Regions from separate parts of the Paenibacillus sp. HWE-109 genome, predicted to be linked through region 1. Evidence: predicted binding sites of a transcription regulator. Region 1 holds the regulator's gene; the other holds the start of a gene.

Region 1 (7,481 bases):
TCAGCCAACTTGAGAAAGCACTCGATAATAAAATGATGTTTGATGGTTCATCCATCGAAGGTTATGTTCGTATTGAAGAATCGGATATGTACTTATACCCGGATCTGGATACATGGGTTATTTTCCCATGGGTAACGGAGAGCAAAGTAGCTCGTTTGATCTGCGATATTTATATGCCGGATGGCAACCCATTCGCTGGAGATCCGCGGGCTATTCTCAAAAATGCGCTGAAACAAGCCGAAGAAATGGGCTATACAGCGATGAACGTTGGGCCAGAACCGGAATTTTTCCTGTTCAAAACCGATGACAAAGGGAATCCGACAACAGAACTGAATGACCAAGGTGGGTACTTCGACTTGGCTCCGATGGATCTCGGCGAAAACTGTCGCCGTGATATCGTTTTGACGTTGGAAGAAATGGGCTTTGAAATTGAAGCTTCTCACCATGAAGTTGCGCCTGGTCAACACGAAATCGATTTCAAATATGCCGATGCCATCAAAGCGGCTGACCAAATTCAAACATTCAAATTAGTTGTAAAAACCGTTGCAAGACAGCATGGTCTTCATGCGACATTCATGCCAAAACCATTATTCGGCATGAACGGTTCAGGCATGCACTGTCACCAATCGCTGTTCAAAGGCGATGTGAACGTATTTTACGAAGAAAGCGACAAGTTAGGTTTGAGCACCGTCGCAAGACAGTATATGGCAGGCGTACTTCGTCATGCACGCTCTTTTGCTGCGATTACGAATCCGACTGTTAACTCCTATAAACGTCTAGTTCCAGGTTATGAAGCGCCTTGCTATGTGGCATGGTCTGCAAGCAACCGCAGCCCGATGATTCGTATTCCAGCTTCCCGTGGATTAAGCACGCGCGTTGAAGTGCGCAACCCGGATCCTGCTGCGAATCCTTACTTAGCGCTCGCTGTTATGCTGGCTGCTGGTTTGGACGGCATTAAGAACAAAATGCAGCTGCCTCCTCCAACTGACCGCAATATCTACGTGATGTCGGAAGAAGAGAGAGAAAGCCAAGGCATCCCTAGCTTGCCGCTCAACCTGAAACAAGCGTTGGACGAGCTGCTTCGTGATGATGTGATTTGTGACACACTTGGCGAGCATGCTTTGGCTCACTTCTATGAGCTCAAAGAAATCGAGTGGGATATGTATAGAACGCAAGTTCACCAATGGGAAAGAGATCAGTATCTTTCCCTTTACTAGAATTGAAACCCTTGACGCCGTTGGCGTTGAGGGTTTTTTTGTTAACGTTCACCGGAAACTTCTTTGCTATGCGATTTTCGGTTTGGGTCTCAAAGGGAATCTAATGAACTGCATGAAGCTTATCGACGAGAAATTGGCTACTTTTGCGATTTAATGAACTGAATTGGTGTTATCGAGCAGATTTTAGGCGGAAAGGTGATCGTTTGCTTGGAATAGCGCGTCTGGAATTCATTAGATTTTCAGAATGACCAATTTTAATCGAATAAAAGGCATTGAGTTCGTAAGGAGGCTGATAGGAAAGCCCTCAAGAAAGAATGAGGGCTGTAAATAGGTTGGATAGGTGGACTCAAAGTAGAAATGTAAGTCAGGTCCTGCTGAAGAATACGTTGATCGGTAATCAGGTTTCCGAATGCATCAATGCCGAATATAGACATAACTGTACTCGTTGAGTTTAAAACATTAATTTGAACTTCATAGGCAACGTTGCCAGCAATAACAAACTCACGAACATCAAAAGAATTAGCGAGCACGATATAAGAGGATACATAGTCCGTATGAAATACCGTTGAATCCACAGAAGCAAAGATTTGTACCGTTATTATCGCGGTGTTATGGGTATCGATATTTCTTGTGTTTACTACAATGTTAGCGGCTCCTGTATTCGTATTCGTAATTACACCAGTTGTAAAAGGCATGTCCAACTTACCTCCCTTCCTTAGTTTCTATTAACATATTCTTCTGAAAAATAAGTGTGAGGGTATTGGTTTAGTAGATATATATTATTGGATAGGATGATGAGAGCACTATTTTATTTTCGGAACGAAATGATGTACGATAGGAGAATCCCGTCAGAATTAGGAGTTTCCTAATTGGATGGGCTTTTTCACACGAAGGAGAGAAATATAGGAATGGACGATTTCACGAGAAATTTGGAAAAATATGCGGAGCTTGTCGTTAAGATTGGTGTGAACTTGAATAAAGGGCAGGATTTGTTAGTCGAATCTCCGCTGGAATCTTTAGAATTAACAAGACTTATTGTGAAAAAAGCCTATGAAGCTGGAGCAAATTACGTGCACGTTCATTGGCAGGATGATGTGATTACACGCAGTAAATTTGAACATGCGCATGATGAGGCATTGGATTATTATCCAACTTGGTACACGGAAATGCTGGAGCGATTTGTCGAAAATGGCGGGGCCTTGCTGAATATTAAGGTGCCAGATCCAGATCTGTACGCAGGTATTGAGGCTAGTCTAATCTCCAGGGCTTCCAAAGCTGCGGCTACCGCTCGTACGAAGTATCAACAATATGTCCGAACGAGTACGTTTAGTTGGTGCCTTATTAAAGCGCCGACAGTTGCCTGGGCATCCAAGGTGTACGCGGATCTGCCAGAAGATCAGCGGGTAGAGGCGATGTGGGATGCTATTTTTCAAATGAACCGGGTGTATGAAGAGGATCCCGTAGCTGCTTGGCGCGTTCACATTGAACAGTTGAAACGTGTTCGGAAACTGCTGAATGAGAAACAATACAAAACCCTGCGTTATCGCGCGGCGGGCACCGATTTGGAGGTGGATTTGCCTGCGCATCATATTTGGTTAGGCGGCGATAAAGCGAACGCTAGTGGCATCCGTTTTGTGGCTAATATGCCAACGGAAGAAGTCTTTACGATGCCGGATAGAACGGGTGTTCGCGGTACCGTATCAAGTACAAAACCCTTGAATGTCAATGGGGCTTTGGTGGATCGCTTTTCGTTCCGCTTTGAAGAGGGGAAGGTCGTTGATTATCAAGCGGAAGTAGGTTATGAACATTTGGCCCGGTTGCTCGAAATGGACGAAGGCGCCCGCTATTTGGGTGAAGTTGCCCTTGTGCCTTACGGTTCACCAATTTCTAACATGAATCGAATTTTTTATAATACAGGTATTGATGAGAATGCTTCCTGTCATCTTGCTCTGGGGAGTTGTTACCCAATTAATATCCAAGGTGGCGCTTCTTTGTCGACAGATGAATTAAAAGCACGAGGCGGCAATACGAGCTTGATTCATGTTGATTTCATGATTGGGACATCGGATCTGGAGATTGATGGTTATTTGGAAGATGGCACGGTTGAGGCTATTTTTCGTGGCGGGAACTGGGCACTTGTATTTTAGTTGGTTGAATAGGCTGTGAAACGAAGAAACCGAGGGAGACAATCTCCGCTCGGTTTCTTTGTTATTCTAAGATGGTTGACTACATATCCCGGAACAAGCCGATGACACGTCCTAAAATCGTCACATGCTTGAGGAGAATCGGCTGTAAGGCGGAATTCTCAGGTTGTAGGCGAATATGATCGCGCTCTTTGTAGAAACGCTTCACTGTGGCTTCATCGTCTTCTGTCATGGCAACTACGATGTCCCCGTTGTTCGCCGTTTGTTGCTGTTTCACAATGACATAATCGCCATTATGAATGCCAGCTTCAATCATACTGTCTCCCATTACGCTAAGCATAAATACGTTATTATCTTTGACCATGCTCACGGGAAGCGGGAAGTAGTCTTCGATATTCTCGGTTGCTGTAATAGGAACACCGGCGGTTACTTTACCAACTAAGGGAACACGCGCGACTGAAATGGCAAAGTGAGTTTCTGCGCCATCGAGGCCCAGAATTTCGATAGCACGAGGTTTGGTAGGATCTCGACGAATTAAACCTTTCTTCTCAAGACGCTCCAAATGGCCATGTACGGTAGAACTGGATGCTAGTCCAACAGCTTCGCCGATTTCTCTGACGGAAGGTGGATACCCCTTATCTTTCACTTCGTTCTTAATGAAATCCAATATAGCTTGTTGACGCTGCGAAATCTTGCTCAATAGTTATCACTCCAATACTGGGAATCATTACCCAAAGTATAACATAGAACCCGAGTTCGTACAAACATAAGTTCGAGAAAATGGGTTGACTCAAACATTTGTTCGTGTTATTCTAATACAAGAACAAATGTTTGGGAGATGATTACTCATGTATATGGCTTATACCAACACAACCAACTCACGTACACTTCATAGATCCGCTAACACATCCAAAGGGATGACTTTCACTTCTGGCTATACTAAAGCTATTGTTCGCTTTGTTCTGTTAGCAATTATTCTTGGAACCGTGTTCTCATTTGGTGCAATTGTGCAGGCCTATGCGGGGGATCCGGCAGCAACGACAACGAGTACATCACTAGCCAAGCAAGCTGTCATCAGAGAAGTCTCCTCAATAGTAGTACCAGAGAAAATAGTTATTCAACGTGGAGACACGATTTGGCAGATTGCTTCCTTACATAAAAAGAATAGGGAGAACATTCGTTCTTATATCGATAAAATCAAAGCAATCAATCATTTGACCACCAGTTCATTGCAAGAAGGGCAGGTACTGATCCTGCCTGGTTCTTAAAGCGATTGATTTCATACTCACTAATTAGCTGAGACGAGGACATGTTCCTACGTCTCTTTTCGTTGTTTCCTTGACATTACTGAATTGGGATGGCAAAGTAATATTCATATTGAATTTTTGCTAGGGAGGATCTTTATGAGCGACGAAATGGATAAAAACATCGAACGTATCAACGAGCTTGCACGCAAAGCCAAAACAGTGGGCTTAACAGATGCAGAAATCGATGAGCGAAATGAATTAAGAAGGAAGTACATTGAGGCTTTTCGAGGCAATCTTAAAGTTCAACTTGATTCGATCAAGTTTACGGACGAAGAGTAATTGCTTGTTCATATAGAAACAACATTCAAAAGGGGATATGAATGATGGCGTTGAAAGCTGTACTTTTTGATTTGGATGACACTTTGTTATGGGATGATCGCAGTGTGCAAGAAGCTTTTGATGCGACTTGTGCGGAAGCTGCCAAACATGTGGCTGTGAATCCCGTAGAATTAGAAGCTTCTGTTCGTAAAGAAGCACGCGCTTTATATGAAACATTTGATACGTTTCCATTCACCAAGATGATTGGTATTAATCCTTTTGAGGGGTTATGGGCTAATTTTACGCAAGGTGAGAATGAGAACTTTCGTAAATTGGAGGAACTGGCGCCTGGATACCGGACGGAATCTTGGACAAGGGGTCTTCGTGCACTTGGAATCGAAGATCGTGAGCTGGGTTATAAATTGGGGGAATTGTTTCCTGCGGAACGACGCAGCCGCCCTTTGGTCTATGAAGAGACATTTCAAGTTCTAGATGCATTGAAAGGGAATTATCAATTGCTGCTTTTAACAAACGGCTCTCCGGACTTGCAAAAGGAGAAATTAGCTGGCGTGCCGACTATTGCCGCTTACTTCGATCACATTGTGATATCAGGCGAGTTTGGCGAAGGCAAACCTGCGAAGTCCATTTTTAATCATGCCTTGGGATTGCTCGGCATTCAGGCAGAAGAAGGAATTATGATCGGGGACAAGCTGACTACGGATATTCTAGGCTCAGGCAGCGTTGGAATGCGTAACATTTGGATTAACCATCATGGCCTTCAAAGCGGTGACGAGATAGTTCCGGTACATGAAGTTACACGACTTCAAGATATTTTACCGATTATTGCCAACGCTTGAGAGATAAACAAACATAAGCCCAACGGTTCATTGGACGCTAGGTCCTTTGCCGTTGGGCTTTGTTCATTAATATGAATTACGCTTTGATAAATTCAGGGTCATCGATGTTGTAAGCAACCCAGCCATCTTTCTCGATGAAGAGGCGCACCGCTACGATTTCGCGGTTGTCCATTAAGGTAAAGAAGTGGTTCGTATTCTCAGGAACGGAAATGACGTCACCTGGCTCAAGTTCAACGTCGAAATAACCAACTTCGCTTTCGGATTTAATAATGAAAATGCCTTTGCCGGACACGATGCCCCGAATTTCATCTTCGGTATGTGTATGGACTTGTTCGAATTTCTTCAGGAGCTCCTCGATGTTTGGGGTTGCATCGGATAGTGCGATAACATCCCAAATTTCGTAGCCGCGTCTAGCGGCCAGGTCGCGAATTTCTTCTTCATACGTGCTGATAATCTGATCTTTCTCTTCATCATTCAGGATGAATTTCTCGCGAAGCGCTTCAGGAAGCTTGTTTGGATCCCAGTGTTCGTAGACAACTTGTTGACTATCCAAGAAGGCTTTAACTTCTGCTTCGCCTTCAATTCGTTCATTGGTATTGCGAATTCTTATTTGTGCCATGCTGCATCCCTCTTTCTAAGTAAATATACTATGTATTATAGTGGAAATGAGGAAGGCTGTCGATGGATGAAGAAAAATTTTTCCGATAAATCCTATAGGAAATAAAGATAATTCATAATCTTTTCATAGAAGCCGTATTCTGTTACACTAAATCTTAACATAAATTGTCGTTTTTATTTCGTATACGCTTTAGGATAAGTTGAAAGGGAGTCATGTAATGTCGAAACCGCCGATTCAAGAGCAGCTAAAGAAAAAGATTATGATCCTCGATGGTGCCATGGGTACGATGATTCAGCAAGAGAACTTAACAGCTGAGGATTTCGGAAGCGATGATCTAGATGGATGTAATGAAATTCTTTGTGTTACACGTCCAGATGTTATCCGCAAAATTCATGAAGCTTACTTCGCCGCTGGCGCTGATATGATAGAAACGAACACGTTCGGAACCACAAGTGTCGTACTTGCCGAGTATGATTTGCAGGACCGTCACCGTGAATTAAATCTTGCTGCAGCCAAACTGGCGATTGAAGCAGCTAATAAATACTCAACACCGGAGTGGCCGCGTTATGTTGTTGGCGCTATGGGGCCAACCACCAAAACCTTATCGGTTACTGGCGGTGTAACTTTCGAAGAACTCGAAGACAGCTATTATGAGCAAGCATTAGCACTGGTTGAGGCTGGTGTGGATGCTATTCTATTGGAAACTTCGCAAGATACGCTGAACGTGAAAGCAGGAAGTATTGGCATTCGCAGAGCCTATGAGAAAACAGGTATTGAGCTGCCGATTATGATATCAGGTACGATTGAACCGATGGGAACTACGTTGGCAGGGCAAAATATCGAATCTTTCTATATTTCGCTCGAGCATTTAAAACCGATTTCCATGGGACTTAACTGTGCAACAGGTCCTGAGTTCATGAGGGATCATATTCGTACGTTGTCGGATATAGCGGATACGGCTATCAGTTGTTACCCGAACGCAGGCTTGCCCGATGAGAATGGTCACTATCATGAGTCACCTGAGTCTCTAGCCAAGAAAATGGCTGGCTTTGCCGAACAAGGCTGGTTGAACATCGCAG
Region 2 (7,481 bases), 3.9 Mb from region 1:
CATACCAGCCTCCTTGAGTGTTGTTATCTTATTATAACTCCACTGTAAGGCTGATTCGAAAAGGTTTCACTAATTATTTTCTCACGGATTCAAAAACCTCTCTAGCCGTATAATTTCTTTCTGCTGATACTGCCTAGATCAATCAGTTCTTCCATCGCCATGAGCTTCCAATCAACCTCTGCGCAAAAAGATCATTTCACCATTTAAATGCGGTTTGTGGGCAATAAAAAAAGCACCACATTGGGTGCTTAAAGCTAGTTTTTGCTTGACATATAATGTTGATACTTCGGCATGCTGCCGTATAAAGTTTCAAACACTTCTTCCCAACTTCCACTTTCATAAAAAGCTTGTGCTACACTCTCAACAAAATGGTAATTATGTTCAAGCTGCGGAACTATATTGTACATTTTTGTCTCAAGTCCATGATGGGTTACTTTTTCTTTACTCTCAATCAAATTTCTGTACTCATCAAACAAATCAGCAATTTTACCACTTTGTTCTCGAGTGATTTTGTACTCGAAATAAATACGACTAGTACGGCTATCTTCAAATAACAATTCTTGTCTATATTCTATAAAATTCAATCTTTCCTCTAGTTCTTGATTATCCAAATTTCTCACCTCCCACCTACATTTTCCAACATAGATGGCAGCTTGTCTAATCAAATTTTCATAAAGAATGGATTAGAACAAGTGCATCCTGGTCGATACTGTAATAGTTGGAGAGGAGTTGATTGCGACTTTGAAAATTGAAGATCTTCCTGAGGTTTTAGAAGTAGCCGATATTAAAACGTTCCTTGGTATTAGTAAAACAGCAGCTTACGAGTTAGTGAACTCAAAAGCGTTTCATGTAGTCAAAATAGGTCGCACTTATAAAATACCAAAGAAGGCATTCGCGGAATGGTTCGAGGGGAAAAGGGACTGAGAGGAAGGAAAACTATCTATGGTTTCAAAGTCCAGGAAAAGGAAAGACATTTTCGATTTCAAGATACCTTTAACAGTTGTTCTTGAAGATTACATTGACGAACAAGGCAGAAGGGTAGTTAAAACAAGAAAAGGAAAGTTTGTCTTTACGTTTATAGGAGAACCATCACCTACTGCTATAAAAAATTTTATGGACTCAATGCACGCACATTATCGCGATTTTGTAATTAAAGAATTTGGTGCATTCCCCTCAAATGAAAATGTTAATCAGTTAATGTTTGAAGCGTTCTTTCATGCCTTTTGGAAGTAACAAAAAGAAGCAGCACGGAAAACTAAAGAATTACTGGATTACATCGAAAAGAACGATATAAAGATTTTTTAACATGAAAACAGAGCCCCTTGTGAGAGGCTCTCTTTACTTTATATTGCTGTTTTGTATTCATTCCCTGTAATCCGTATCTTCCAACAAGGAGAGTAAGTCTGTGACGCCGGATCATATTTCATATTGACTACCATCCTTACTGGGATGGCCCCGCCGCTTGCCTCTACAGGAGAAATAAAATGAATTACTTTCAGTGTGTTTTCGACTAAGTAAATGGACACTTCTCCATCCGAGTCGTAGCGTGCCATTTCTGCTACACCGCATCGTGTCTTTACGGATGAAAAGATAGCGCGATTTTCTTCCCGGACTGTATTCTCCAAAAAGTCATGAAATCCATCGTAATCATTCAAGCTGCTATTGGGTTTGATGAAATACTCATAAACCGTATAAACTGACGCCTGACACGAGTCCGCGAGCATATCAGAGAACTCTTCAACCGTTCCGTTGTAGAGAGTGGAGATGAAATCTTGCGCAACTTGTTTATGCTGAGCAGTTGCTTTGACTTTTATCGTATTTGGATCCAAGTTATCACCCACCCTCTGTTTATGTCGTTGTAATCATGCCGCCACCAATACGGCCACTTTCTTTATTTAGGTAAGGCGCAATTACACGGGCAATACTCACGCCGTCAATCGTCAAATTAAGATCGCCAGAGTTTTTGTTGTTATTGCTTCCGTTATTGAATTGCATAGCAGCCATAACAGCGGTGCCCAACGCGCCCGCCAACTTATCCACGAATGAAGTATTTTCAAGAGGTACAATCATTTCCTTGCCCGCCTCGCCCGCTACATAGTTCCCCATGTTCGTTGCTCCATCGACGATCCCACCTCGGGCAAGCATCTCTCTAAACAAAATGAAGTGAAGATGCGATATCGCAAAACGTATCATGATAAGAATTTTGATTTTGTGGATATTGCTAAAAAACACGGATATCCGATTTATATCAAGAAGATTGAGAACCGCATGAGACGACTATTAAAGCTTGCAGGTCTAAATGAAGCACTGACCCCCCCATTCCCTCAGGCATACCCATGTATCTCTTCTGGCTGAGGCAGGTGTTCCTTTACGGGATATCATGGACCGCATGGGCCATAAGGGTGATGACACCACAAAGAATTTTTACCTGCATATCTCCAAAACAAAGAAAAAAGATGCCTCCCATAAGTTCGGTGAACTCATGAGAGGCATCTAATTTTTTTGACTTATGTTACCCAAATGTTACCCTTTTAATTCTTAGAACTTTAAAAACTAGCTGTAATAAGGGTTTGTAACCCTTATTACATCATGCCGCCCATGTTGTACCCATGTAAAATGGTGTAAAATAGTGTTATTTACGACCCATAAACCCTTATAAATCAAGGTATTGTGTTAAATGGTGTAAAATAGATGAAAATACTGATGAGGTCAATTATGAGGTCAATGAGGTCAAACTCACTCATTTTTATTATTACCATGTCCTCCACACCTTATGCTACTAATCAAAATTAACAAACAAACTCCGATCGATCGGCTTATCTTCCACCACGACATCAGCCTGCCGCTTAAACAACCGCTTATCCAACTTGCCCACATACTGGCCGAGTAACGTTTCTATTTGAGATTTTGCCCAGCCTTTCCAGATCATAAAGCTTTCTTCTTTTCTTCGTGCGAATATCTTGTAATCGAGCGACGATCCTATTTTCCAGTCCTCTACTACTTTTATGTCGGCGGCCTTCAACTTTTGCTTAACTTCCACGTGGTCCAACGTAATCATGTCAAGAAGCTGCTGAAACTGGCTCGAGTGCAGATGCTTGAGCGGAGTTATGTCGGGGTAGCTCATCCAGCGGTCAATCATACCAAGGATCATAGGTAGCAGGATGTAAGTATTGATGTCGTTGAGTTCTTCATCTGTTGTCATAAGAACACCTCATTTGCGAATGTATGTTCTTATTATATGCAAAAGTGAGGTGGATATACAACAAAAAAAGCCTTGCAGGGATGCTTTCCCGACAAGGCCTCTTCGACGTGTGCTTCACGATTTAGGTATATATTACCATTTACTGGGTTGTTTGTCTATAATAATCCTTTATCTTTCATGATCCCATACACCTCATCAAGCCAATGTTGCGCCCATGCTCCGTCTCCGTCATCTTGTTTCGACTTATCGTACATATAAGCTGCTTGATTAGCTACGGAAAAACCGCGTTCACGCTTAGCAGCAACAGTGTTGTCTCGCTGAATCTTCATCTGGATGTTCTTGATATCCGATCGTACCTTTATGTGATCATAGCCCGGGCAGTCGGTAGCATTCAACTCTTTGTGAGCTTTGATTTCCTTGTACTTCGGCAACACATCAATAACCATCAGGATGGCCGCATACAGAGCGTTGCGGTCTGCATCTGTCAATACATCGTAGTTGAAGTAATCACCTGATACGACAATGTGAACGGTATAACCATTGTTGCTCGCCACCCCATATGTGCGGTCTTGGAGATCATTCAACTGATATATGCGACCGTTCCGTATAAAGATATGGTAAGGTATTCCTCCCTCTCCTGTGACATCGTAGGCCTTATTATTGATGTGATCGGTTGCGATCTTAGTCATAAGCTGGATGTCTGAATAATTTATGGTGTTTTTCTTTGGGTAGGCGTCATGATGCAGGACGATTGTAGTCAGTTCCTCGAGTGCTCGAACCCCTGCCAGCTGCGCCCATGTGTTCTTTGGGTTTTTAGGTAGCGAATCCGTGATGTCCTGGTAAACAACATTTCCTAGGTTACTTGTTATTGCTGATGTAATTTGTAGATTCCGTAGTGACATTTACGGCAGCTCCCTCCTGCTTCGTCTGGATGATATCTTTTATTCCTTTGCCAGTTATAAATGCTGCAGCTGTACCGGCTATGAACCACACACTTTCGTCATCAAGCTGGATCCCAATGTAATCAGAGAAGCCAATCATCAAGCAGGCAAACAGCAACGTAAACAGCTTAGTACTATTTAGATTAGGAATCTCACCGCGGCGTAATTTAGCGATATCCGTAAACACGGACACGCCAACGAAATTAATGGATAAGGCCACGGATGCGATGAGCTTGTCCGGGCTTAGGTGCCAACCGAATTTATTGTTTAAGGCGATGGCTAAAATTGATATTAGGCTCGTTAGAAAGCTAGGCATTACCCATTTCAAGCTGATTCCCCCTTTTTATACTTACTCGGCGGCTGCCCGCCTAAAACGATGTTAACCGCATTTTTTAACTCATCGCTGCCATGCTGCATGATGTCGTTATAATGAAACTTAACGAAACCTTTCGTGTTATCAAGCAGCTCCCACCACTTAGTCGGCTGATCGGCTGTATGCTCTGATTCGTCCATTTCAATCAAACTTCATCAGCTCCTTAATAGAAAGGCCACCCGTTATCGAGTGGCTTAGTGTAATCCTAATTCTTTTTTCACTTTGTCACGGTACTTCTCTTTTGCTGAAGAGTAGATATCCTTTAACTTCTCAGCTTTCTTGGCATCGGACAATGACGGCGACAAAGCAGATACTTTCTTGATGATCTCGTTCCCAACTTCTTCTTGCAAGCGAGCATACCGTTCGGCAGGGATGGCAATACTTTGCGACACGCCTTTCCTGTCTTTTCCTGAAACTTTCTTATCTGGAGCACTAGGAGCAAGTGTTTTGTCTCCAGTACGATCTATTAGGTCAGTGATGATAGCAGCTGCATCAGTGTAAGGAGCCACTTCAGATTTGTATGGATTCAGATATTGACCAACGGCTCCAGGTGCGTTCATTTTGTTTTGGCCTAGTGTTGTTTTATTAGCTGGCAAGGACTGAGACAACCCGAATCCAGGAGTTCGAGATTTAAAGTAAGCTTTCACATCGGGAAACAATCCATCGTTAAATGGCGTCTTGCGCTGAATGGGATCTTGCCTGCGCGCTTCTTGAGCCAGCATACTTGGGCTAAAGCTTTTAAAGAATGACTCAGCAATACGACTCGGTGCGCCCAAAGCTTTCTCACCGACCGTACCTCCGTAGCTAGGCTGAAACACATCTTGAACACCTTTAAGCGTAGACATTCCATATAGAGATCCAAAAGCATCTGCTCCAGCTTGGGATGCTCTTTCAAGTAATGGTTTGTCTTTATTCTCAGCAAGACTTGCACCAATTGCTGCCGGAAACGCCAATGGCTGCAGCTTATTATAGTCGAATGCAGAATCACCTTTTTGGTACTTGGCCGCTTTCTCGGCTGACTCTGACCCTTCGCCATTAAACATAGCTTGGAGATACCGGGACAACGCGGACGTATTAAAACGATATTTTCCTTTTCCTGCTTGCTCGCGGATATTGTCCACATCTTTGTCCCCACTATCATTGGCTCCGGTGATGATTCCCAACTGCTGCAGATAGTAGCCCAAAGAACCGATGCCAGCGGAACCGGTTAGTCCTAAAGATAATGTTCGGATAGCCTCGCGTTGCGATGCTTGCGATTTACTCGTCAGCTGATATAAACCTTTAACAATACCCGCTGGCGTCAATGTGACAGCAGTAGAAGCTATATTAACTGGTGTGCGAACAAACGGGAAAATAGCATTCACGGCTGGCTTAATCGCATTAGGTGAAGAGTTTAAGAAATTAGCTACTTTCCCGCCCGTTGTATCAGATCGTTGGAATGTGGTGTTTTTCCCAATCCTATCAGCTTGCAATATTGCCTCTTCCGGTGGGTTATTCACAAAGTTTTGGATGTGGTTCTGGATATCTTTTTTGCCTTTAATGCCTTGATTCTTAGCATCCAAGAAGCCTTGTTTTACTATTTCAGAGTCAAATACTGACTTGTAGGTGGCATAGTCAGCACCTTTAGCTACGGCGCCTAATGTGCGTTCAGCTAGGCTAGGAAGAGTGGTTAATGGATTTTTTAAGCTAGGGAAGGCTAGCCCTCTAATCTCATTAGTGCTCTGGATGCCCGCTGGATTAACTCCGTGAAAACCTGCGGATCCTCCAGTCTTACCATGTTTAAAGTAGCGAGCCATGAACTGTAATGGATTAGTCCCATATAAAGTAGTCGTTCTAGGAGTTTTAAGGACCTTGTTCATTGAAATATCAACCATCGTCCCGAGAATATCCGCAGCGTATCCAGTACTCGCCATAATAGGACCAGAAATAGCATTGATTGCCTGCGTACCGCTGTTTAGCAGCATTGCCATGTAACGGATCGCTAGTATCTTATCCCACGGTGACGATTTCTCATAGCTATTAAGGATCTTCTGCATCTCTATATCGGCATCTATTTTTTGGTCACCGGATAGCTTCGTGATTTTCTTCGCCAGTTCGCGCAAAGTATCTATGTCCTTTGGGCTCACCTTTTCATTCTCACGCACATATTTTTCGACGATTTTTTCAGCTAGCGGTTGCTTCTCTCCGCTCACTCTCCGTAACGCCTCATTAGCCTTTGCGATATCTCCCTCACCAACACTTGACGATGATGATTTAAGCAATTTCTGAGCGTTTTGGAATACTTCTGTAGCCGCAGGGCGTATCTGTTCACCAAACATACGGACTAAATCCTCGACGTGTGTAGCGGCCTTTATGGAGCCTCTAGCAATCTGAGCTGCAACGACAATTGCATGGTCTGCCCACTCATTTACTGGTAAACTATTCAGGTTGTTTTTGCGTGCTGCAATGCGCGCTAAAGCGTTCTGTTCTGCTTCGTCCAAGAAGGAAATTACCTTATCGCGCTTACGTGGTTCCTTCAATTCAGCCGGAATATCATCGACTACTCTGATTACCTTGGGTTTAGCTATTTTTTCGGCGCCAGATAGAAAATTTGACAGCTTGTTCAGGTCATCAACACCTACATTTTCGCCACGCTCCAACCGGTTCAGAATTTCGTTGAACTGATTTGCACGAACGCCCGCGCCGGATCTCTCCTGCACTTTGGCGGCGAGCTCCTTGAACTTCACTGAATCAGCTGTTGTTACTGATTTTCCGTTGCGCTCAGCTGTACGAACCAAGTTTAATAGTTGTCCTTCTGGACTTAGCCTGGATATTACTGAAGCTGCTTGAGTGGTCTGTCCGCCTTTGGTTAGATCCTCAGCAAGCTTCTTCGATACGATCAAAGCTCTTTCGTGTTCGCCCAATGCATCAAGCTCCTGCATCAAACGATAGCCGGTTGTAATATGATCGGGACCACCTTTTTCAT

The links. The regulator LexA, encoded in region 1, represses DNA repair genes until DNA is damaged. The targets are predictions, from matches to a motif close to CGAACATATGTTCG.
Region 2: the regulator LexA is predicted to act here: its motif matches at 3,219-3,232, upstream of LOZ80_RS25890 (YhjD family protein).

What each region holds. Positions count from the first base shown of each region.
Region 1 is NZ_CP091881.1:2,191,032-2,198,512, forward strand. It holds gene glnA (type I glutamate--ammonia ligase) at 1-1,217, shown strand, start outside; gene LOZ80_RS08715 (hypothetical protein) at 1,472-1,912, opposite strand; gene LOZ80_RS08720 (aminopeptidase) at 2,126-3,364, shown strand; gene lexA (transcriptional repressor LexA) at 3,444-4,061, opposite strand; gene LOZ80_RS08730 (LysM peptidoglycan-binding domain-containing protein) at 4,210-4,629, shown strand; gene LOZ80_RS08735 (DUF896 domain-containing protein) at 4,765-4,947, shown strand; gene LOZ80_RS08740 (HAD family hydrolase) at 4,992-5,783, shown strand; gene LOZ80_RS08745 (1,2-dihydroxy-3-keto-5-methylthiopentene dioxygenase) at 5,860-6,402, opposite strand; gene metH (methionine synthase) at 6,620-7,481, shown strand, end outside.
Region 2 is NZ_CP091881.1:6,080,490-6,087,970, forward strand. It holds gene LOZ80_RS25855 (hypothetical protein) at 1-3, opposite strand, end outside; gene LOZ80_RS25860 (DUF1878 domain-containing protein) at 255-611, opposite strand; gene LOZ80_RS25865 (helix-turn-helix domain-containing protein) at 742-924, shown strand; gene LOZ80_RS25870 (hypothetical protein) at 943-1,233, shown strand; gene LOZ80_RS25875 (hypothetical protein) at 1,344-1,829, opposite strand; gene LOZ80_RS25880 (hypothetical protein) at 1,849-2,106, opposite strand; gene LOZ80_RS25885 (hypothetical protein) at 2,348-2,497, shown strand; gene LOZ80_RS25890 (YhjD family protein) at 2,780-3,202, opposite strand; gene LOZ80_RS25895 (peptidoglycan recognition protein family protein) at 3,358-4,104, opposite strand; gene LOZ80_RS25900 (hypothetical protein) at 4,061-4,471, opposite strand; gene LOZ80_RS25905 (hypothetical protein) at 4,468-4,665, opposite strand; gene LOZ80_RS25910 (hypothetical protein) at 4,711-7,481, opposite strand, start outside.